3 regions of the Bacillus sp. AK128 genome follow, and region 2 is predicted to be linked to each of the others. Evidence: riboswitches for the same ligand, from Rfam matches in the RefSeq annotation. Region 2 holds a riboswitch; each other region holds the start of a gene.

Region 1 (7,737 bases), 140 kb from region 2:
TAATACGGTCCCGATAAAGTTATAGCCAATTAAAAAAAGAATTCCCAAAAAGTTAATTTGCAAATAAGCTTTCGCTTCTGTAACCATCTCAGCAGGTGTCCCTAGCAACAATAGAATCTGACCAGAAAACAGAAAACCGAGGCTACCAATCAAGATAGAAAGTGAAGAAAGTAAAACAACAAAAGCATTTACATACCTTTTTAGTCCCTGGTTATCATCCCTACCTTTTTGCTGAGATAAAATCGTTAAGGTTGCATTATTAATCCCAATGACAAATGCAAGCACCGTGACGATGACGGTAGAGGAGATGGTTATAGCTCCTAGCGCATTCGCCCCCAAAAGGTTTCCAACCCATAAGCTATCAATAAATTGATAAGAAACTTGTAAGAGATTCGTTAAAATAATGGGTCCTGCAAAGCTCAACAACTGTTTGCTAATGGTCCCGTTAGTAAAATCATGCTGTGACAAAGGTAACACTCCTTTTCACACTTTTTCGTTCGTCACTGATATGTAACTGTAATTGTAGCCCAACAGATTGTTGATGAACAAAAGAAAGGCATCTTTTTTTTAACTCTTTTCTAAAACTTTGTTGCCTTCGTGACATTGAGTTTGGCTGTACAACGCAGTATTATAAGTAAAATTGGATAGAGATTAGAAAAGAGCAACTTTCTTGATGTATAGCAAGATCTTGATACTAAGGTAAAAATCCGGCTTTTGGGATTTTTATAAAGCAACAATCTATACGAAAACAGCCTTTTTTTACGATCGATCCTCTATTAAACCCTGCTTTTACCAATGGCCCAACACACAAAAAAAGATCAACCCAAAGGAGGATTGATCTTTTTTTTCATGAACTATTATTTAACTTAATGCTTGCTCTTTTAAAGTTGCTGCTTTATCAGTACGCTCCCATGGTAAATCAACATCTGCACGGCCAAAGTGACCATAAGCAGCAGTTTGCTTGTAGATAGGACGACGTAAATCTAACATTTTGATAATTCCTGCTGGACGTAGATCAAAGTTGCTGCGGATCAAATCAACTAAAACATCCTCAGAAACCGCTCCTGTTCCAAATGTATCAACAGAAATCGATACTGGCTGAGCTACCCCGATCGCATAAGCTAATTGAACCTCTGCCTTATCAGCTAATCCTGCTGCGACAATGTTCTTTGCTACATAACGAGCTGCATATGCTGCAGAACGGTCTACCTTAGTTGGATCCTTACCAGAGAATGCTCCTCCGCCGTGGCGAGCATATCCACCATACGTATCAACAATAATCTTACGGCCTGTTAACCCAGCATCCCCTTGAGGACCTCCGATTACGAAACGACCTGTTGGATTAATGAAGTATTTAGTCTCTTCATCAATTAATTCCTTAGGAACGACAGGGTCAATTACATGTTCTTTCAGATTACGCTTGATTTGCTCATTTGAAATTTCAGGGTGATGTTGAGTTGAGATAACGATTGTATCAATACGAACTGGCTTATCGTTTTCATCATACTCTACTGTTACCTGTGTTTTTCCATCTGGACGAAGATAAGGTAAGATTTCTTCCTTACGAACCTCTGTTAGACGGCGAGCAATTTTATGTGCTAAAGAAATTGGAAGTGGCATAAGTTCTTTTGTTTCGTTATTTGCATAACCAAACATTAATCCTTGGTCACCTGCACCAATCGATTCAATTTCTTCGTCTGTCATTTGACCTTCACGTGCTTCTAAAGCTTGGTCAACTCCCATTGCGATATCAGCAGATTGCTCATCAATTGAAGTTAAAACAGCACAAGTTTCTGCATCAAAACCATACTTTGCACGAGTATATCCAATTTCACGGACAGTTTCACGAACAATCTTTGGAATATCTACATATGTAGAAGTAGTGATTTCTCCAGCAACAAGCACTAAACCTGTTGTAACAGAAGTTTCACATGCTACACGAGCGTTTGCATCCTTAGCTAAAATAGCATCAAGGATTGAATCAGAAATCTGATCACAAATTTTATCTGGATGTCCTTCTGTCACAGATTCAGATGTAAATAAACGGCGTTTTTTTGACATCTAACGTTCTTCCTCCCTTTATACAATAAATAGGTGAATGGTTTCACCCCTTTGTTGATACGGTACTCATTCCCTTATTATTCTAATAAAAACATATTTTTATGAGGAAAATATGCTTTTTTCGACAAATCCTTGACCAGGCAGTAAGAGGTTTATAGAAAGGTCTAATTTTGCATGCAAAATTCCTACTTCCTAATCAAAAGAAAAACCTTTCCCTGTTAGAGGAAAGGTTTAAACATTAATCTCGCCTTTCGCTCTTATCGTTCAAGGCCAAATGCCTTGCATCAGGTTAGCACCTTATCATTCTCATGATGGTTGCTGGGTTTCATAGGGCCTGTTCCCTCCGCCTGCTCGGGATAAGAGAGTATCCGTTCGGCTCATATCATATCGAAGAAGTCGAATGATGTCAACAAAAGTTTCTTGTAATATTGATTTTATTTATTATTTTTAGGCTCTGTTAAACTTCGTTGTCGATTTTCGTTACAGGACACTCGCTTTCCGCGGGGCGTGCGGTGAGCCTCCTCGGCGTGCGCCTGCGGGGTCTCACCTGTCACGCTGCTCCCGCAGGAGTCTCGCGTCCTTCCACTTCAATCAACTGTGCTAAAAATCAACATTGTGCTTTAACAGAGCATATTTTTAAAGAACTGTGATGACCTTAGATATGATAATTGTGTTCAAATGGTAAATAGTTCACTCACAAAGTTTCCAATCCTGAGAGTGTCCTAATAGGTAAATCACCCTTATTCACACACTAACATTAATTATGATTTACTAGGTTCCTACCTTAATAAGGAGTCTCATCGTTGTCGCTTTTCTTCTTACTATATTCTTCTAGTGTCTGATATTTTAATAGCTCATTCTCATTATCTCTAGGCTTCACTTGACTATAAACCCCACTAGCTGTTAAACCAATAATTAATCCAGTCAGAAGCCTCTCAGTCCAAACCTGAGGTAAACAAACAAGTATAAATCCAACTGCAATTGCTAACAGAGCGCGATACTTCTTATTAATTGAGAAGGCATTACCTATCACTGTTACAAATGCCGCTACTACCGCTGCAACAGTAGCATAATCGAAATGGCTTAATTGAGTAAAATCAATCATAAAACTCCCTCCTCCTTTTTACTATATGGTCAAAAGTTTAAAAAGGAATGGGCGAATAACTAATTTGCTCAGAATGAAGGAAATTTTTGAACTCATAAAGAAAATTATTGGTACACTTTATTCAAAAAAACGTACAATACCGTAAAAATAGTATAGACTATTTAGTTTAATGTGTTATACTAATTGGTAGAAAGCAGCATATAAATACATTTATATTAGATTAATAGAAACCATAAAAAGGCAGGTTATGAAGATGAACTCGATTGATCTCTCCATTAACTTAACGGATTTATTAAACGGGCATAATGTATACACAAATTTATCTGTATCACAGCTAGTTGAAAAGGTTCTTTCCCGAAATGAGGGTGAACTTACTTCAACAGGTGCAGTTAGAGCAACAACTGGTAAATACACAGGTCGTTCTCCAAAGGATAAGTTCATTGTGGAAGAAGACTCTGTAAAAGATAAAATTGACTGGGGCTCTGTTAATCAACCAATCTCTGTTGAAGCCTTTGATCATCTGTATAATAAGGTACTAAATTATCTCCAGAATAAAAACGAACTATTTGTATTTAAGGGGTTTGCAGGTGCAGATGAGAAGTATCGTTTACCTATTCAGGTTGTGAATGAATATGCTTGGCATAATTTGTTTGCACACCAACTTTTCATCCGTCCGGAAGCACAAGAGCTTACCTCTCATGATTCACAATTCACTGTAATTTCAGCACCAAATTTCAAAGCAAATCCAGAAGTAGATGGTACTGAATCTGAAACATTTATCATTATTTCCTTTGAACGTAAAATCGTTTTAATTGGTGGAACAGAGTATGCTGGTGAAATTAAAAAGTCTATTTTCTCTGTCATGAATTATGTACTTCCTGAAATGGGAATTCTTCCTATGCACTGTTCAGCAAATGTTGGCTTTGAAGGTGATGTTGCTTTATTCTTTGGCCTTTCTGGGACAGGGAAAACAACTTTATCAGCTGATGCTAATCGTAAATTAATCGGCGACGACGAGCACGGGTGGTCAAATAGCGGAGTATTCAATATCGAAGGTGGGTGCTATGCAAAATGCGCGAACCTAACTAGAGAAAAAGAGCCTCAAATATTTGATGCTATTCATTTTGGAAGCGTGTTAGAAAACGTTATTCTGAACGATCAAACAAGAGAAGCAGATTATGATGATATGTCATTAACAGAAAACACACGTGCAGCTTACCCCATTCAAGCGATCGATAATATCATTGAACCAAGTATTGCTGGTCACCCAAACACGATTGTTTTCTTAACCGCTGATGCGTTTGGAGTATTGCCTCCAATCAGTAAGCTTACAAAAGAACAGGCAATGTACCATTTCCTAAGTGGATATACAAGTAAACTAGCTGGAACAGAAAGAGGTGTTACTTCACCTCAAGCAACATTCTCAACATGCTTTGGATCACCTTTCTTACCATTACCTGCAACTGTTTATGCAGAAATGCTTGGAAAGAAGATTGATGAGCATAATTCTCAAGTATTTCTTGTAAACACTGGCTGGACTGGTGGAGAATACGGTGTAGGGAATAGAATGAAGCTTAGCTATACAAGAGCCATGGTTCAAGCAGCATTAGAAGGAGAACTAAATAGCATGGAAACCGTTAAGGATGTAACCTTTGGTTTAGAAATCCCTTTACATGTTCCTGGTGTTCCTGATGAAGTTCTTCGTCCTGAGCTAACATGGGCAGACAAAGAGGCTTATAAGGTAAAAGCAAATGAACTAGCTGAAAAGTTCAATAAAAACTTCAAAAAATTCTCCAATGTACCAGAGGAAATTGAAGTATTAGGTGGGCCATCCGTTAGGTAATCATATAAAAAACAGCAATCGCTATTGATTGCTGTTTTTTAGTTTGTGGAATTTAAAGAAACTAACTCATAGGTAATCGTGGTTGACTTATTTTCTAACTCCAGCTTTTTTATAACCGCTGTTCCATTTGGCTCACTGTCCAAAGTCTTTCTTACCTCTAATGGAATATCAATCGGATATAAACGATATCCTTCTTTGGCTAACGTAAATAGATTTTCCTTTATTCTGTTTTCTTTCCCTTTTGTTACTATTAATGTGTTTAATTCTAATGGCATCCCCATATGATTCACCTCCTCTATTGTTGTTTCATCCAACTTGTCAAATCGTGGACAACCTGTCGATTAATTCTAGGTGGAAAATAATGTGTATATTCATCAAAATACCATGATTCTACCTTTTTACCAAGCTCTTTTAACCTATTTTCAAGTCGAAGAGAATGCTCGATCGTTACATTTTGATCCTGTCTACCGTGAATGATTAAAACTGGCGCCTGAATTTTTTCTATGTAAAAAAGAGGTGTCCTCCATTTGTACTCTTCTGGCACTTTATTTGGAGTGCCACCAATCACCCGCTTCATCATCCTTCTTAAATCTAACCTTTCGTCATATGTTAACGCCATATCCGTTACTCCGCCCCATGAAACAATTGAAGTAATGCTTGGTTCCATAATCCCAGTAAATAAGGCCATTACTCCACCTCTTGAGAAGCCAAAAACATGAATCCTTTCTTGATTCACTTTTGGATGTTGTTGAAGTAGGTTCAAGGCAGCAAATGCATCATGTCGATCCTCTCCTCCAAAATCCTCGTTACCTTCTCCTCCCTGGTTACCTCTATAAAATGGTGCCATGACCACAAATCCTTCTGACGCAAACTGAACAATCCTTCCAACACGAACCTTACCTACATTCTTAATACCACCTCTTAAATAAAGAAAACCATCAAACACTTCTTCACCTTTTGGAACTGCAAGTAAACCTTTAATTTTTAACCCTTGGCACCAGTATGTCACAATGTATAGTTCGATTTCAGGATTTGGTGAGGGAAACCGTTGCTTTTCGATAATGGCTCCATCCATATTCAACTCTCCCTTTCTTATTTTTACTAGGCATTCACACATTTTTTCCATCAACATATTCTAAAGTAGTAGTTACTTATTTAATTATTTATAGGAGGTTCAAATAATGAGGTATGTAAAGATAGTTTTTCTGTTGATTTTATCAACTGTGTTGATATTCGCATTTAGTGGCTGTAGTCAAAATGATGTTCAAAAGGTAAGGGTTGGAGAAGTTACACACTCCATTTTTTATGCTCCTCAATATGTTGCCCTTTCTGAAGGATTCTTTGAAGAAGAAGGCTTAGAGGTTGAGCTTCAAGGAACCTTCGGAGGAGACAAAACAATGACAGCATTATTATCAGACGGAATTGATATCGCCCTTGTTGGTTCCGAAACTTCCATTTACGTCTATGCACAAGGGTCCACAGATCCAGTCATTAATTTTGCTCAATTAACGCAAACAGATGGTACATTTTTAGTATCGCGTGAAAAAATAGACGATTTTTCATGGGATCAATTAAAAGGTAGTACATTTCTAGGTCAACGAAAAGGCGGCATGCCTCAAATGGTTGGTGAATTTGTACTAAAGCAACATGGAATCAATCCACAAGAGGACTTGGAGCTTATTCAAAATATTGAATTTGCTAATATTTCAAGTGCCTTTGCATCTGGAACAGGAGACTTTGTCCAATTATTTGAACCAACAGCAAGTATCTTTGAGCAAGAAGGAAAAGGTCATATCATTGCTTCCTTTGGTAAAGAATCTGGTCATGTCCCATATACGACCTTCATGACAAAGCAAAGCTATATTGATGATAATAAAGAGACCGTTGAAAAGTTTACAAGAGCCATTTACAAGGCTCAACAATGGGTGGAAACACATACAGCTAAGGAAATAGCTGAATCCATTTCCCCACACTTTGAAGATACTTCTGTGGAACTCATTGAAACCGTGGTTGAACGTTACAAGGAACAAGGTTCGTTTGCCACAAATCCAGTACTTGATGAAGATGAATGGTTAAATCTCCAAACAATAATGAATGAAGCTGGAGAGTTGCCAACTGAAGTAGATCATGGAATTCTCGTTAATACGGAAATTGCTGAAAGTATCATCTCAGAATAAAGGAGATGACATTATGAGTTTTTTAACGATTCATCATGTTAACCACACTTACTTTTCAAAAGATACAGCAACAACAGCCTTAGAAGATATTTCACTCTCAATCGAGGAAGGAGAATTTATATCCTTCCTCGGCCCTAGTGGCTGTGGAAAAACGACACTTCTATCAATCATTGCTGGTCTAATTAACCCCACTGAGGGTGAAATCAATATCGATGGCAGAAAAGTAACAAAACCAAATGCTTCAATCGGTTACATGCTACAGCAGGATTATCTCTTTCCATGGAAAACGATTGAAGAAAACATTCTCCTTGGACCGACTATAACGAAAACAATGTCGGATGAAAAAAAAGAGAATGCTCATCAACTTCTCCAGCAAATGGATTTATATGATGTCGAAAAAGCTTATCCTAGTCAGTTATCTGGTGGGATGAGACAGCGTGTCGCTTTAATACGGACGCTTATGACAGAGCCCAAAATTTTATTATTAGATGAGCCATTTTCAGCACTTGATTATCAAACGAAACTTAAGCTCGAAAATCTCGTTTCCACTA
Region 2 (7,737 bases):
AGCTTCACTGATTGAAACCCATAATGACTGTGGTGATCCATTTTGATATATCGGTTGATAACTCGATCTTCTAAATTCATTAACAGGATTCCCCTGTTGTCTTATATAAACTAAATCCTCAATCATTGCGCTCGCAGTGGCTTTCGAACCTGCTCCAGGTCCTTGTAGAAGAATATTCCCGACTAAATCAGTCGAAATGACAATACCATTATCGACACCCTCAACATTATACAGAGGATGATTTGCGTTTACGAAAACCGGTTTGACCTCAGCTACAATTTCTTCATTCTGTTTTTGAAGGGTAGCTAATAATTTCAAGCGAAGTCCTAGCTTCTCACCAATAATCAGATCCTGTAGAGAAACCTTATTCACGCCTTGCTTTTCAACTTGATCCCAATTTGGCTGTTCTTGGTGAATAAGATCACTTAAGATCATCAGCTTATAAAAAGCATCGGTACCTAAAATATCATTTGCTGGATTTGCCTCTGCATAACCAAGCTCCTGTGCTTCCTTTAGCACATCGTCAAAGTCGGCCTTTTCTTTGCGCATTTTCGTTAATATAAAATTACTTGTTCCATTTAAGATTGCCTCTAGCTTGGTAATACCATTAACCTGTAGTAATTGAATAATGGTTCGTAATAATGGAATCCCACCAGCTACAGCTGCTTCAAAAGCAAGGAAGCGACCTTTACTTTTGGCAAGCTCTGATAATTCCTTTCCTTGATGAGCAAGTAGTTCCTTATTTGCACTAATTACATGACAGCCTTTATCTAGGAAACTTTTAATATAGGAATTGGCAGGCTCTATTCCAACAATTGCTTCAAACACGATATCAATCTCTTCAATAGCTAATATTTCATCTATTTTAGTTGTCACCTTTACTGATGGTTTGATATCTCTTTGCTTTTCCTGGTTTTTAACTAATACCCCTACCACTTCGACTTTTGTACCAGTTGCTTCTATTAGCTTTTGCTGGTGAGTTTCGATAGTTTGATAAACACCTTGACCAACTGTTCCTAAACCTAATAAGGCTACCTTTATCGTTTTCATGAAGTAAGTCCCTCCTCTACTAGATGTCCCCATTTTTCAAATTCAACTAAGAAACCGTCATGACCAAACACAGTGGACACTTCATAGTGCTTTGAGGATGAATGTACCTCTTGATGCTCCGCTACAACTCCTTGCAAAAACTCAGATGGATAAATGAGATCGCCTTTATAACTGATACTAATTATTTTTGAATGAATGGCCTTTATGGCCATCTTCCAATCTCCACGTTCTCTGCCTATATCATGATGGTCCATTACCTTTAATAAATATAGATAACTATTTGCATCAAATCTTTTTAAAAACTTTTCACCCTGATACGTTAAATACGAATCTACTTGATATGATTTTTCTTGATGATGTTCGCCAAACCCTTCTCTTGCTTCTCTTGAAAACCTAGAATTAAACAATTCTGGAGAGCGATAGGATATCATTCCAATCATTCGAGCAATACTCAAGCCAACTTCAGGGTTTTCATCATACTCTCCATCATTCCAGTTAGGGTCATTCGTAATTGCATATCTGGCAATCGAATTATAAGCCATTCCAAAATCACTTAAGTAAGGAGAGGTTGCTAAAGGGAAAAGCAACTGAGCAAACTCTGGATAAAGTACTCCCCACTCTAACACCTGCATTCCACCAAGAGAACCACCAATAATCGCATGAACACGATTAATTCCCAAACTGTTTAATGCTATATACTGACTTCTAACGATATCTCTTACTGATACAAATGGAAAACTGGCACGATACGGCTTTCCTTCTGGATTAAGGCTTAACGGACCCGTTGAACCATTACAACCACCTAATACATTCATTGTAAAGACTTGCCACTTCGTCGTATCAACGTACTTCCCTTCTCCAATTAACCCTGACCACCACCCAGGTTGATCGGCCGTACCAACTGTATACTGATTACCAGTTAGAGCATGACATACAATTATGACCGGGGCAGTTTTTGGACCAACTCGTTCATATGCGATTTGAACGTCGGGAATGGTAATGCCTAGTTCAGTTGTAAATGCTCCTAGTTGAATCTCTCCATATTCTGTCATAACATCTTCCTTTACCTTAGGCATCATATCCTCCTCTCAATTAAGAAACGCGCTGAACTTTAACCATCTTAGTGTAACTACATAAAAAAAACCCTCTTCATAAGAAGAGGGTGAATAGGTAAATTCATCTCTTCTTATCTGTCAGAGCAAAATGCTCCGCAGGAATTGGCACCGTGTTTTTACGAAAAACAAAACCGGTTGCCGGGTATCATAGGGCCAGCCCCTCCACCACTCTGGATAAGAAATTCTTTATTCAATTAACGCTTTAACTTACTATGCGAATCATTCTGTGAAGAATATACCACAGGAAAATTATAACTGTCAAACAATTTTTATTATTATGTTTAAACAAATTATTTCGCGTAATAATATTCCTATGTTTATAACTATCGGTTATGCAGATAATCTTTTCTCACTCAAATAAAACAGTGCTTCAACCGTCAATAGATCCTTTAGCTTGCCGGTTACTCGTATCAGATTTCTACTCTCAAGCTTTCGAATTCTCTCCTTACCTGTAATAATGGATTGAATCGTATTTTCATCACCCTTAATCCAAACATCTGTCCGTTCTTGGATCTTATTAAATATTTCATAACCTTCGTTAGAAATTTTAATCATCAAAATTTCATACTCAAGCTGAAAGCATACAAATATAGGAGTTGTAGGTAAGATTGGTTTTAACCTTATCTCATTTAGTACAACACTAGCGAATTGTTCAAGTAGCTCCTTCAAATTATTTCCCCTCCCGTTTTTTAGCTACTCACACTATTCCACACCCCTATAGGCTATTCCCCCAGTAATCGTTCGACAGTTTCCTTCGAGTACCACAAATAAATACATGATTCTATTTATTTCCTGAGAAATATGTCACATCACAGGAAAAACAACATTTTCTTTAAAAATATTCTCTAATCTGCATCATAGTTATGTAATTCACTATTAAAACACCCACCAATCAGGTGGGTGCCGATCATGCAGTATAAAGTTTTGGTTCAAGTCTAGTTTTGAGCTGCTGTCTGGCCCGATAAAGATTAATCTTTACTGTTCCAGGATTCATGTTTAAAAAGCTAGCAATTTCTTTTTCTTTTAAGCCATTATTGATTTTCAGATTAATAATTTCTTTCTGTTCTTTACGTAGTGTACTAATTTCACCTTCAAGTTCATGTTTAAAGATTTCCCATTCGACGACTTTTTCTACAGAAAATGTTTGATTTTCCTTAATATTGACATAGTCCTCAACAAATTCGCAGCCCTGTCTTTTTTCTTTTCTGATAAAATCGATCGTTGTTCTTTTAGCAATTGTCATTAGCCAGGGGCCTATTTTCGACTCATCAACCATCGTATCCATTTTCTCAAAAGCTTTAATAAAAGTTTCTTGGAGAATGTCCTCAGCCAGATAATGCTCTCTTATCATTGAAAAAATTTGACTATAAAGCTTTTTATAATATTGGTTATAAAGATTTGTATAATCCATGTTGACCGCCTCTTGCTGCCCTTATAAATCTACTAGCAGCTTATTCATCAATTCGTCTAAATTCCATATATGGTTGTTCTTTAAACTTAAAAGCCACATTTATACCTTTACTAATATCCCCATCAGATTCCTTCCATAATTCAAGAAGCTCCTTTGGATTAGTGATTTTTGTAGTATTTTCAAGACTATTAACCTTTTCAATCATTGCATCATTTGATAGTGAATAATACTCGTTAATGTCGATCATCTCATCCTCGAGCAAAATTGCATACTCAAAGTCTTCTCCAGTCAATACAGCCTGTTCATAAAGCCCCTTATCCTTTAACCACTTTTCTACTGTTGGGTAAGAGGTTGTTAGACCATGGTAAATTTCGTAGTGTGGATGTTCTGTCACTAAATCAAAACTTATACCAGAAATATTGTGTTCCGTGTAGTTTTCATACTCTTGTAGTAGAATATCTTCCTTAAGTTTTGACAATAGTTCTGCAACTTCAGCTTGGTCTGAAATAATAACTTCTCTTTCCTTGAAACCAATTCCAGATGGACTCAAGTATATTTTTTCAATTTCAGGAGCTTCTAACTGCATCGCTCGAAAGTTCACTTCTTTATATTCTTGAGATTCATAAATTGGCTTTAATAACTGCGCATACGCACTAGCAGGCACCATATAATCACGGATTAGTCTATCACCATTTTTTAACTCATACGCGATAAATACTGACTCTGGATGACTAGGGATCGTTTGATCTTTCAGCTTATCCTTATCACTAATGATAGCTTCGTGAAGTTTAATGATATTTTCAAAGTTTTCTTCCTCATGGAAATACTCAATGGGGATTTCCATATCTTTATCTAAATAAAAATAACTTTCATTTCCATAATAGATTCTCTCAATTTCAGCTACTTCAGGTACTCTTCCTTCGTATCCAAATACATCAAAGTGGATGCACAAGAAAATAATAGCTATACCAACAATATAGTATAGATATCCTTTAAACCCTCCAAGTACTCTCCATGTTTTTTGAAGAATCATTTCAGCGAGTAAGTAACCAATAATTGAACCTACTACATAGCCGAAGACTGTCCATCCAAAACTGTTTTGAACCTCACCAAAATACAAACCGCCAAACAGCATAAAGCAGAAGGTCACGCCGTATTTAAAAATTGGTCTTAGGATTGGGAACACGATTGGGTTTGAAATTGCTTCTAATCTTCTTCTTTTATAGATGAAAATTGCAAAAACAAATAACGCAACGATCAATCCGATGTAAATACCTAATTCAATCCAAGTAAGTGGACTACCATTAATCATGACGGTCCTAGATAACGGTGAAAGTTTTCCTAAACTTGGACCTGTATATGGTTCTGGTGTAAAACCAAACAGGAAAATATCTAAGCTAAATGATAATAATAAGGCAAGACCAATTGGTAAGAATAGGAATATATAGGATAGAACTCCATGGATAATTGAAATTCCTGTGATCATACCAATTAATACAGTCCCAATAAACGCTAATAAATTGAGAGTGATGGTAACACCAGCCCAATATAAGATGTCATTTACCGTAAAGTACGATGACAAATTGAAAGTTGGGTGGATCATCAAGAGAATCAACGTATTTAACAGAATAGGTAAAACAACTAAGAACGCCCCGATTCCAACAAAATGTTTATATAGTTGAACTCTAGTTAAAGGCAAACTATGAAATAAATCGGATGATGCCTTTGTTTGGATATAGCGAAATATAAAAACACCAATTAGAACAGGCACCACTGCAGATAGGATAGTAAGGAATTCATTATTCCAAGTAAACAGATTATTTTTTTGAAAGAATTGATGTCGATAAATATTATCTTCTTCTGACACATACATGATCATTCGCAATGGTAAAGCAAAGAACAAGCCTAAGAAGTAAATAATCCCGAGCCATCCTGTACTCCTAAATCCTTGGAGGATGATTTCTTTATTAAACCAAGATGTTTTGGATTGCATAGCCTTGATCCCCCATTTCATAAATAAAAATTTCTTCTAAAGTTAATGGTAATAAGTCAAAGATCACTGGATTGTGTTTACGGAAATGTTTGATCACGTCACTTTCCTGTCCCCGAACAATACATAAAATGACACTCCCACGTTCTTCTTTATATAAAAGACTAACTTCATTAAAAATCTCATCTGTAACATCGCCATTAAATGCAACTTGAATTTTATGAACGTCAGACTTCAAGTCATCCAAATCTTTTTCTAAAATCATCGTTCCTTTATGTACAATCCCAACATAGTCACATATATCTTCAACCTCACGAAGATTATGTGAGGAAACGATAATCGTCATTTCACGATCAGCAACATCCTGAATTAATAAATTTTTCACTTTCCGTCTCATAACGGGGTCTAACCCATCAAAAGGTTCATCAAGAATTAGTAGATCAGGCATTGTAGAAAGTGCCAGCCAGAATGCTACCTGCCTCTGCATTCCTTTTGAAAATTTTTGAATCTTTTTATTCCGGTCAAGTTCAAACACATCCTGAAGCTTTAAGAACCTTTCTTCTGACCAATCTTTATAAATGCTTTTATAGAATTTTGCCATTTGGTTAGTCGTATATTGTGAAAAGAAGTAAGGACTGTCCGGTATAAAAAACAGTTGGTTTTTTATGCTTTCATTTTCAAATACAGGTTCCTCATTGATAGAGATTACACCTTTGTCTTGAGCTAAGATTCCAGCAAGGATTCGTAGTAAGGTTGTTTTACCAGCACCATTTGACCCTAGTAATCCATAAATCGAGCCTTTATTGATACTTAAATTCACTTCTTTGATTGCTTCAAGATCCTCAAATGCTTTAGAAAGATTTTGGACTTTAATCATCCTCATTTCCTCCTTTCACAGACTCATCAATCTTCTCAAACAATTCAACAAGATCTTCCTTTTTTAAACCAAGATATAAAGCTTCTGATAAAACCTTAATAAGTTCCTGCTTTACCTTTTCTAATTTTTCATTATTGATAATATTTGAGGCCTCACTAACAAAGCTTCCTTTACCTGGAACTGAATAGATATATCCCTGTCTCTCTAGCTCTCGATATGCTTTTTGAATGGTATTTGGATTAATCGTTAATTGCTGAGCAAGTGTTCGTACTGATGGTAGCTGTTCATCAACTTTTAGAATATTGTTCATAATTAACTCCTTTAACTTTTCTACTAGTTGCTCATATATGGGCTGTCTACTCCTAATGTCTAATTCAAACATTTCAACCCTCCCTATTCTGTCTTAAGTGTATTATTTGTGTTAATACAGTTAGTATAAATCTTTTTCCTTGTTTTGGAAAGAACTTTTTAAATATTTTTTTGGCCTTGTTAAACTTTGTTGTTGACTTTCCTACTCAAAGATAAATAAGATGCACCTGGGGGTTCCAGATGCATCTATTAATTCACTATCCTGCTCCCTTTTATCAAATATCAAAATACTTTATAAGTCGTATTGACTCTCACGTTACGGGATACTTTATAGTAACTAGTGAAGGGGGCAAATTTTAGATGAAAGTAAAGGAAGTAGCTGATCTCGTGGGAATAAGTGTGCGCACACTACATCACTATGATGAGATTGGATTATTAAATCCAGAGGAAACAACGGAAGCAGGTTATCGTGTTTATTCTGACAAGAATCTTGAAACCCTACAGCAAATTTTATTTTTTAAAGAACTCGGCTTTCCTTTAAAGAAAATTAAAGAAATCATTGATGATCCTTCTTTTGATCAGCAAGAAGCGTTAAGAATGCAGCACAAAATGCTACTAGACAAAAAGAACCGACTCAATAAGATGATCGGAACGATTGAAAAAACTATTCAACATTCGAGAGGAGAAATACAAATGACAAATCAAGAAAAATTTGAAGGCTTTGACTTTAGCCAAAATCCATATGAACAAGAAGCAAAAGAAAAATGGGGTGATCAAGCAGTAGAAGCTGCAAATGAAAAAGTTAAAAACATGACTGCGTTCGATCAAGAAAAGTTCAATGAGATCTATCGTAACCTTGCCACAATTCGTCATCTTTCACCAAAATCCAAAGAGGCTCAAGATGGAATAGAAAAATGGTATCAGTTTATAAACAAAATCGGTAACTACTCGCTTGATGCATTCAAGGGATTAGGTCAAATGTATG
Region 3 (7,737 bases), 1.9 Mb from region 2:
TCAGGATCTTCCCTTTGAAAAGATTGAGGAGTTTTTACTACCTATTTTCGACACTGTACCACACCATATTGTTTTTATTAATGAGTGGGGAAATATTACATTATGTAACAAAAAAGCAGCCGAGGATCTTGGGGTAGATAGAGACTTAGTAGTAGGAAAGCATATACGTGATCTGCTTAATCTACCAGATGATTTGATCATGCTATTAGAGACCTTATATTCAGGTGAGGCTATTTATGACCGTGAAGTTCTTGATACAAACTATGGTATAAACAATACACGTATTTATCGTGACCATTCTGGAGAGATAAAAAGAGTATTAGGTTCATTTCAATTCTTAAATTTAGTTAAAGAATCTGAGAAACAGGCACTTGCAGGTAGAATTGCTGCAGGTATTGCCCATGAAATCCGAAATCCTCTTACAACAGTTAGAGGATACTTACAATTCTTAAAAGATGAATTTAAACCAGAAACAGCTCAACTAATTAATTCGTTATTAATTCCTGAGCTCGATCGTGCGAACAAGATCATCACTGATTTTTTAACAATTGCAAAGCCGTCTGAACCTAAAGATGAAATGGTTTATATGAATCAATTTATACAAGACCATATAGCCCCCTTCTTAAAAAGCGAGGCATTTTTACATGATGTTGAGATGGTGTTAGATTGTTCACCAGAGTTAGATGATTGTTTAGTATTTATAAACCCTTCAGAAATGCTACAAATCTTTATAAATTTATTCCGTAACTCTGTGGAAGCAAAAAAGAAGAACATGCAACTTAAAATTAAACTTAAAACTAAGCTAGACAAGCAGAGAGTTCAACTCATTTTTTGCGATAACGGACAGGGCATTCCGACGGACCATTTAGAACATATCTTTGATCCATTTTTCACTACCAAAGATACAGGTACAGGACTCGGGCTGTCCCTATCTAGAAAGATGGTTGAAAATCATGGGGGCTCTGTTTCGGTCAGAAGTTCCGAAAAGGGAACCTCTTTCTACATTCTGTTACCCTATGTAAAGGCAGAAGAATATAAATAAGTAAAAAGCACCCATTACTAAACTGCTTCAGGTTGTTACCAATCTGAAAGTCAGCCTAGAAGGGTGCTTTTCTTCTTAAAAGAGTTTAAGGTATTCTCCATAGCCCTCTTTTTCAAGATGATCTTTAGGGATAAATCTGAGTGCTGCTGAGTTTATACAATAGCGTAACCCACCTTGATCACGTGGTCCATCGTCAAAAACATGACCTAGATGGGAATCCGCTTCCTTACTTCGCACTTCTGTGCGCACCATATTATGGGTAACATCGAGTTCTTCCTTTATGGTTTGCTTTTCAATTGGCTTAGTGAAACTTGGCCACCCACAACCAGCATCGTATTTATCTTTCGAGCTAAACAAAGGCTCTCCAGATACAACATCTACATAAATCCCTTCATCTCTATGATCCCAAAATTCATTGCGAAAAGCTGGTTCGGTTCCATTATTTTGAGTCACTTCGTATTGAATTGGCGTTAACTTCGTTTTTAAATCTTGATCCTTGTCCTGATTCTTCCATGCGTCCCTCAAAAACTTCTCTCTTCCAGAGCCAGTACGATATAGTTTATAGCGAATTGGATTTTTTTTGTAATAGTGCTGATGATAATCCTCTGCTTCATAAAAAGGTCCTGCTGTGATAATTTCAGTAACGATTGGCTTTTTAAATTTACCGCTTACCTGTAATTCTTTTTTAGAGGCTTCCGCAAGCTCTCGTTGCTCATCATTATGGACAAAGATTGCCGTTCGATACGATTCCCCACGATCTGCAAATTGTCCACCTTCGTCAGTTGGATCAATTTGTTGCCAAAATAATGTGAGTAATTCCTGATAAGGATAAAGTTCAGGATCAAAAGTGATTTGTACAGCCTCATAATGACCTGTCTTATTAGAGCATACTTCCTCGTAAGTTGGGTTTTCTGTTGTACCACCTGTATAGCCTGAAACTACCTTATGGATGCCTGGTTGCTCATCAAACGGTTTAACCATACACCAAAAGCAGCCCCCTGCAAAGGTTGCAAGCTGAAGATTGTCAGTCATTTATGTAATACCTCCCTATAATTAACTATTGCTATTGTTCCCCATTATAGCAATACCTTACACTATGAAGCTAATACAAAGCCTTATGGGTGAATGCTTACTAACAGAGTGCTGAAAAACGTGCCAGAATAGAATCTGACACGTCCCACCCATTTTATTTAGTCATCCACTCAGGCTTACCAAACCCTTTAAATTCTTCATCAATAACAGCTTCAAATTCTGCTGACTCAACTGCCTCTTTAATATCTTTTGTGAACTGTGCTTCTAGATCGCTAGTATTTACAACCACACGATTACGGTAGTCATCCGGCATATTCTCTAACACTAACGCATCAAGTAAGTCCATCTTAGCAGCCAGTGCAAAGTTCCCTGGAACTGCTGATAAATCAACACTATCTACAGCTCGTGGTAGCTGAGCAGCTTCAATTGGCTCGAACACGAGATTTTTCGAATTTTCAACAACATCCTTCTCAGAAACTGTTAAAGGATTGACAGACTCGTCAAGTTTAATTAAACCCGCATCTTGGAGAATAAGCAATGCACGGGCAGCATTTGTTGGGTCGTTTGGAATGGCAATTGCACTTCCATCTTCAATGTCTTCTAATGAATTAAACTCTTTCGAATAAATACCCATTGGTGCAGTCGGAACGATTATTACTTCAGATAGATCTAACTCATGCTCTTTTGCAAAGCTTTCTAAATAAATTTTATGTTGGAATAGGTTTGCATCTAAGTCACCGTTCGCTAACGCTTTGTTTGGTTGGATATAGTCACTAAACTCAACCACTTCTATTGTATAACCTTTTTCTTCTAAAACAGGTTTTATAGCTTTGGTTACCATATCGGAATAAGGACCAGATGTAGCCCCAATTGTAATTTCTTTATCTTCTACTGTCCCTGAGGCATCTTCTTTTCCTCCACAAGCTGCTAGTAATGCAAGTAATGATAGTGATAATACGAATTTTTTAAACATTTATAGTTTCCTCCATTAGTGATTATTAAACAACATACTTCTTATTATCTTTTGTCTACAACTCTAGCTACTTTATCTCCGGCAAATTGAACAATCTGCACTAAGCAAATTAAGACCACTACTGTTGTAATCATCACGACATTATCATATCGGTAGTATCCAAATCGAATGGCTAAATCCCCTACGCCACCACCTCCGACAATCCCTGCCATCGCGGAATAGGCTACTAAACTAATAATGGTAATCGTTGTTCCTTGAACAATAGAAGGTTTCGCTTCAGGAATTAGCACGTCTTTTATAATCATCCAAGGCGAGGCACCTACCGAAACAGCAGCTTCTATAACGCCTTTATTTATCTCACGTAAGGAAGTTTCTACAATTCTAGCAAAAAACGGAATTGCTGCAACCGATAATGAAACAGATGCTGCTGTAGGTCCTATCGTTGTTCCGGTTATTAAATCGGTAAAAGGTAACAGGGCGACAAGTAAGATGATAAAAGGAATAGAACGTACAATATTTACAATAAAACCAAGCGTTGATTTTAAAGGTATATTTTCCAAAAACAAGCCCTTGTCAGTTACAAATAATAAAATACCTAATGGTAAACCCACAATAATTGCTACAGTCATAGATATTGAGACCATATAAATCGTTTCAAAGAACGCCTTATTTAGATCTGGAAGAAGTTCAATCAAATGATTAAGCAAGGTGAATCACCTCCACGCTTTGTGTTTTTTCTGTAATATATAGAATGGAACGTTCTATTTCCTTCGAGTCACCTGTTAGTTCCATAATGAAAATTCCAAGTGGAACTTCTTTTATGTATTCAATTTTTCCATGGAGGATATTTCCATTCACTTCAAATTTCTTAAATACATCTGAAACAACTGACTCCTCTGCAATCGATCCCTTAAACTGAATTTTTATAATCGTTCCTTTACTAGATGAGATAATATGGTCTGGTAGATCGAATTGTAAGACCGTGTTAATAAACTGTTTAGTTAAATCTTCCTTCGGATCGGCAAAGACATCATAGGTCCGGCCAATTTCAATTATTTTTCCATCCTGCATGACAGCCATTCGATCGCAAATATCTTTGACTACTTCCATCTCATGAGTAATCAGCACAATCGTAATTCCTAGCTCCCTATTAATCCTTTTCAATAATTTCAGAATTGATTTAGTTGTACTAGGATCTAATGCTGATGTTGCTTCATCACATAATAGGACAGTCGGGTCATTTGCCAAAGCCCTTGCAATCCCTACCCTTTGCTTCTGCCCTCCACTCAATTGAGCCGGATACACATTGCTCTTTTCAGATAACCCTACCATTTCAAGTAATTCGGTTACTCTATGGGTAATTTCTGATTTTGACTTATTGGCTGCCTTAAGAGCAAACGCGACATTTTCGAAAACTGTTTTAGAGGAGACTAAATGAAAGTGCTGGAATATCATTCCGATTTTTAGTCTAGCCTTACGTAAATGTTGATTATTTAGACTAGTTAAAGAAACCCCATCGATATGGACCTCTCCTGCTGAAGGCTTTTCTAATAGATTTAGACATCGTATTAACGAGCTTTTTCCTGCACCACTATAACCAACAATCCCAAAGATCTCTCCTTTACTAATTGTTAAAGTAACATCATCAACTCCAATTACTTTTCCTTTTGAAGTTTTATATACCTTTGACAGGTTCTTTATTTCAATCAATTTTGTTTACCCCCTTACCTCTAATTAAATAAAACTTCGTAGATTGTTAACCTAATAAGCTAGCCCAAAGCCTTTCTCGAAGAAGCTTGCTCAAAACTTCTTCATCAGTACTCACTTTCTTACAACAGCATAAAATAAAAAAATCTCTTTCCATTGAAAGAGATAAGATCGTCAAATATATACGACTTATCTCTCAGAATGTAAAACATTCTGCAGGAAGTGGCACCTTTCCAATTAGGAGGTTGCCGGACGTCATTGGGCCTGACCCTCAGTCACTCTTGATAAGTTTATTATGAAATTATGTGAAACTGTTTTTTATCATAAGTCTGATGTGCAAATTTGTCAAACAGTTTTTAATTCACTTTTCATTTTATTTAAAATGCTTAATAAATCCTTCAGTAATAAAATTATAAATTTTCAAAATAAAGGATTGACAAAAATTTCTAACCCATGTAGATTTGGGATTACAGTTATAAACTTACAACTTCATAATCGTTTTTCTTATCCAGAGAGGTGGAGGGACTGGCCCTTTGATACCTCGGCAGCAGACTTTTTCTAGTACTGTGCCAATTCCAGCAAGCATTCGCTTGAGAGATAAGAAGAGATCTGTATATTTATGCTTTTTACTAACCTCTTCTTTTCTTTCAAAAGAAGAGGTTTTTTGTTTGTCAAAAAATATTTTAATAAAGGATGGCGATCACATTGACCAAGCAAATAATTTTAAATGCATTTGAAATGACTAGTGCAATGCACAATTCTCACGGGTTTTGGAAGCATCCAGAAAGTAAGAGACACCGTCACTATAAGAATTTAGACTACTGGCTAGAATATGCAAAACTCTTAGAAAGAGGTAAATTTGATGCAGTTTTTTTCGCAGATGTATTAGGTGTATATGATACGTATAAGAAAAGCAAAGAGCCTTCCATTCGAGACGGACTCCAATTTCCAGTTAATGACGGTGCTCTGATTATCCCAGCCATGGCTAGCGTTACCAATAATCTATCTTTCGCAATCACAGTTAGTACTACATATGAACAACCCTTTGGTAACGCAAGACGTTTCTCTACTTTAGACCATTTAACGAAGGGCCGGATTGCTTGGAATGTTGTCACTTCGTATCTTCCAAATGCTGCTCGAAACTTCAGCTTGGAAGAAATGATTAAACATGATGAAAGATATGAAATTGCTGATGAGTTTTTAGAAGTATCCTATAAGCTTTGGGAAGCAAGTTGGGAAGATGATGCAATTATTGAAGATTTGGAATCAGAAAGGTTAATAGATCCGTCAAAAGTTCATGAAATCAATCATTCTGGTAAGTATTTCAGTGTGGAAGGACCGCACTTAAGTGAACCTTCCTTACAACGTACGCCAGTCATCTATCAGGCAGGAACTTCCGAACGAGGCCGTGAATTCGCTGCTAAGCATGCCGAATGTGTATTTATAGGTGGACCTACTCCTGAACGTGTTAAATACTACTCCAATACAATTAGAGAGCTTGCTAAGAAATATGGTCGGAACCCTGAACATATAAAAATATTCACGTTTTTAAGTGTGATTGTTGCTCCTACAACAGAAGAAGCAGAGCTAAAGTTCGAAGAATACTCACGGTATTGGAGTCCAGATTCTGCTAAAGCACAATTTGGTGGTGCCAGCGGTTACGATTTATCTGAGTACACAGAGAAAGATTATAATAATCCATTTGAATTTAAAAAGACAGAGCATGGCCATTATAAAGCTGCCTCAATGACAAAGGATGCCTCTAAGCAGTTAAAGGTCAAGGAAGCACTCGGTCGAATTGAAAAATTGGATCGCGAAAACTTTATCATTGGTAATCCTGTGGAAGTAGCCAATCAAATCCAACACCTATTTGAACAATCAGGTGTTGATGGCTTTAACCTTAATCACCTAGTAACACCAGGAGATTTAAAAGAGTTTATTGATTTAGTAGTCCCGATTTTACAAGAACGAGGGATTTACAAGACTGAATACAAGAGTGGCTCATTGAGGGAAAAGCTTTTTGACCATGGGAGTAGCTTATTAACAGAAGATCATCCTGCCAGTAAATATCGACAGGTCTATACAGCAAGTAAATAGATTCAAAAGTATCAGATACATCTTCACAAAGGTAGCATAATCGTAAAACGGTTTAAAAAATAAAATATATGAGGTGCTTTAATGAAAAAACATATTATACTATTACTGTCTTCATTATTTCTCGTATTATTAACAGCTTGTGGTGGAGCAGAAAGCTCATCAACAGGTGAAAAGAAAGAACTTGTATTAGGAGCAACAGTTCCTTATAGCGATATGCTAGAGAAGGGTGTCAAACCCTTTCTAGAAGAAAAAGGATATAAGGTTGAGATCAAAGAATTTAATGATTATGTTCAGCCCAATCTATCTTTAAGCAGCGGCTCCTTAGATGCAAACTTATTCCAACACAAGGTATATTTAGAGGCATTTGCAAGTGAGCATGACCTTGACTTATCTGAGGTCATTACCGTCCCCACAGCTCCTATTGGTATTTATTCTAATAAATATAATTCCATAGAAGAAATTGAGGATGGGAGTACCGTCGCTATAGCCAATGACCCCACTAACCTTGCAAGAGGATTAACCGTCCTTCATGAAAATGGAATTATAACTTTTGATGAATCTATAAACCCATTAAAGGCAACAGTAAAGGATATTAAAGAAAACCCAAAAAACCTAAAATTCAATGAAATTGAAGCTGCACAACTCCCACGGTCATTAGACTCTGTTGATCTCGCAGCTGTGAATGGAAACTTTGCAATTTCAGCGGGTATCGATTTAACAACTGCACTCGTATTAGATAAACTGCCGCCTGATATTCAAAATCGAGTTGTTGTACGAACAGAGGATTTAGAGGCTCAGTTCGTTAAGGATATAAAGGAAATCATTGAATCCGATGAATTCAAAAAAGTAATAGACGAGGAATTTAAAGGATTTAATAAGCCAGATT

Evidence for each region. Region 2 has a riboswitch for S-adenosylmethionine ahead of metX (homoserine O-acetyltransferase MetX). Riboswitches for the same ligand answer to the same signal wherever they lie in the genome.
Region 1: it holds a riboswitch for S-adenosylmethionine, as region 2 does, so the genes downstream of both, metK (methionine adenosyltransferase) here and metX (homoserine O-acetyltransferase MetX) in region 2, are expected to answer to the same signal.
Region 3: it holds a riboswitch for S-adenosylmethionine, as region 2 does, so the genes downstream of both, M1D60_RS13185 (methionine ABC transporter ATP-binding protein) here and metX (homoserine O-acetyltransferase MetX) in region 2, are expected to answer to the same signal.

Annotation. Positions count from the first base shown of each region.
Region 1 is NZ_CP096379.1:857,200-864,936, reverse strand. Features, by position in the region: gene M1D60_RS04080 (MATE family efflux transporter) at 1-468, opposite strand, end outside; gene metK (methionine adenosyltransferase) at 862-2,061, opposite strand; SAM riboswitch class I at 2,316-2,424, opposite strand; gene M1D60_RS04070 (hypothetical protein) at 2,846-3,166, opposite strand; gene pckA (phosphoenolpyruvate carboxykinase (ATP)) at 3,420-5,009, shown strand; gene M1D60_RS04060 (DUF2584 domain-containing protein) at 5,048-5,290, opposite strand; gene M1D60_RS04055 (alpha/beta hydrolase family protein) at 5,305-6,084, opposite strand; gene M1D60_RS04050 (ABC transporter substrate-binding protein) at 6,191-7,186, shown strand; gene M1D60_RS04045 (ABC transporter ATP-binding protein) at 7,200-7,737, shown strand, end outside.
Region 2 is NZ_CP096379.1:716,129-723,865, reverse strand. Features, by position in the region: gene M1D60_RS03235 (homoserine dehydrogenase) at 1-1,050, opposite strand, end outside; gene metX (homoserine O-acetyltransferase MetX) at 1,047-2,129, opposite strand; SAM riboswitch class I at 2,234-2,346, opposite strand; gene M1D60_RS03225 (hypothetical protein) at 2,496-2,834, opposite strand; gene M1D60_RS03220 (RNA polymerase sigma factor) at 3,073-3,576, opposite strand; gene M1D60_RS03215 (DUF6449 domain-containing protein) at 3,617-5,569, opposite strand; gene M1D60_RS03210 (ABC transporter ATP-binding protein) at 5,544-6,443, opposite strand; gene M1D60_RS03205 (GntR family transcriptional regulator) at 6,436-6,825, opposite strand; gene M1D60_RS03200 (MerR family transcriptional regulator) at 7,113-7,737, shown strand, end outside.
Region 3 is NZ_CP096379.1:2,650,547-2,658,283, forward strand. Features, by position in the region: gene M1D60_RS13160 (two-component system sensor histidine kinase NtrB) at 1-1,042, shown strand, start outside; gene msrB (peptide-methionine (R)-S-oxide reductase MsrB) at 1,118-1,495, opposite strand; partial or broken gene msrA (peptide-methionine (S)-S-oxide reductase MsrA) at 1,553-2,074, opposite strand; gene M1D60_RS13175 (MetQ/NlpA family ABC transporter substrate-binding protein) at 2,229-3,047, opposite strand; gene M1D60_RS13180 (methionine ABC transporter permease) at 3,092-3,691, opposite strand; gene M1D60_RS13185 (methionine ABC transporter ATP-binding protein) at 3,747-4,757, opposite strand; SAM riboswitch class I at 4,941-5,045, opposite strand; SAM riboswitch class I at 5,256-5,358, shown strand; gene M1D60_RS13190 (LLM class flavin-dependent oxidoreductase) at 5,460-6,851, shown strand; gene M1D60_RS13195 (MetQ/NlpA family ABC transporter substrate-binding protein) at 6,933-7,737, shown strand, end outside.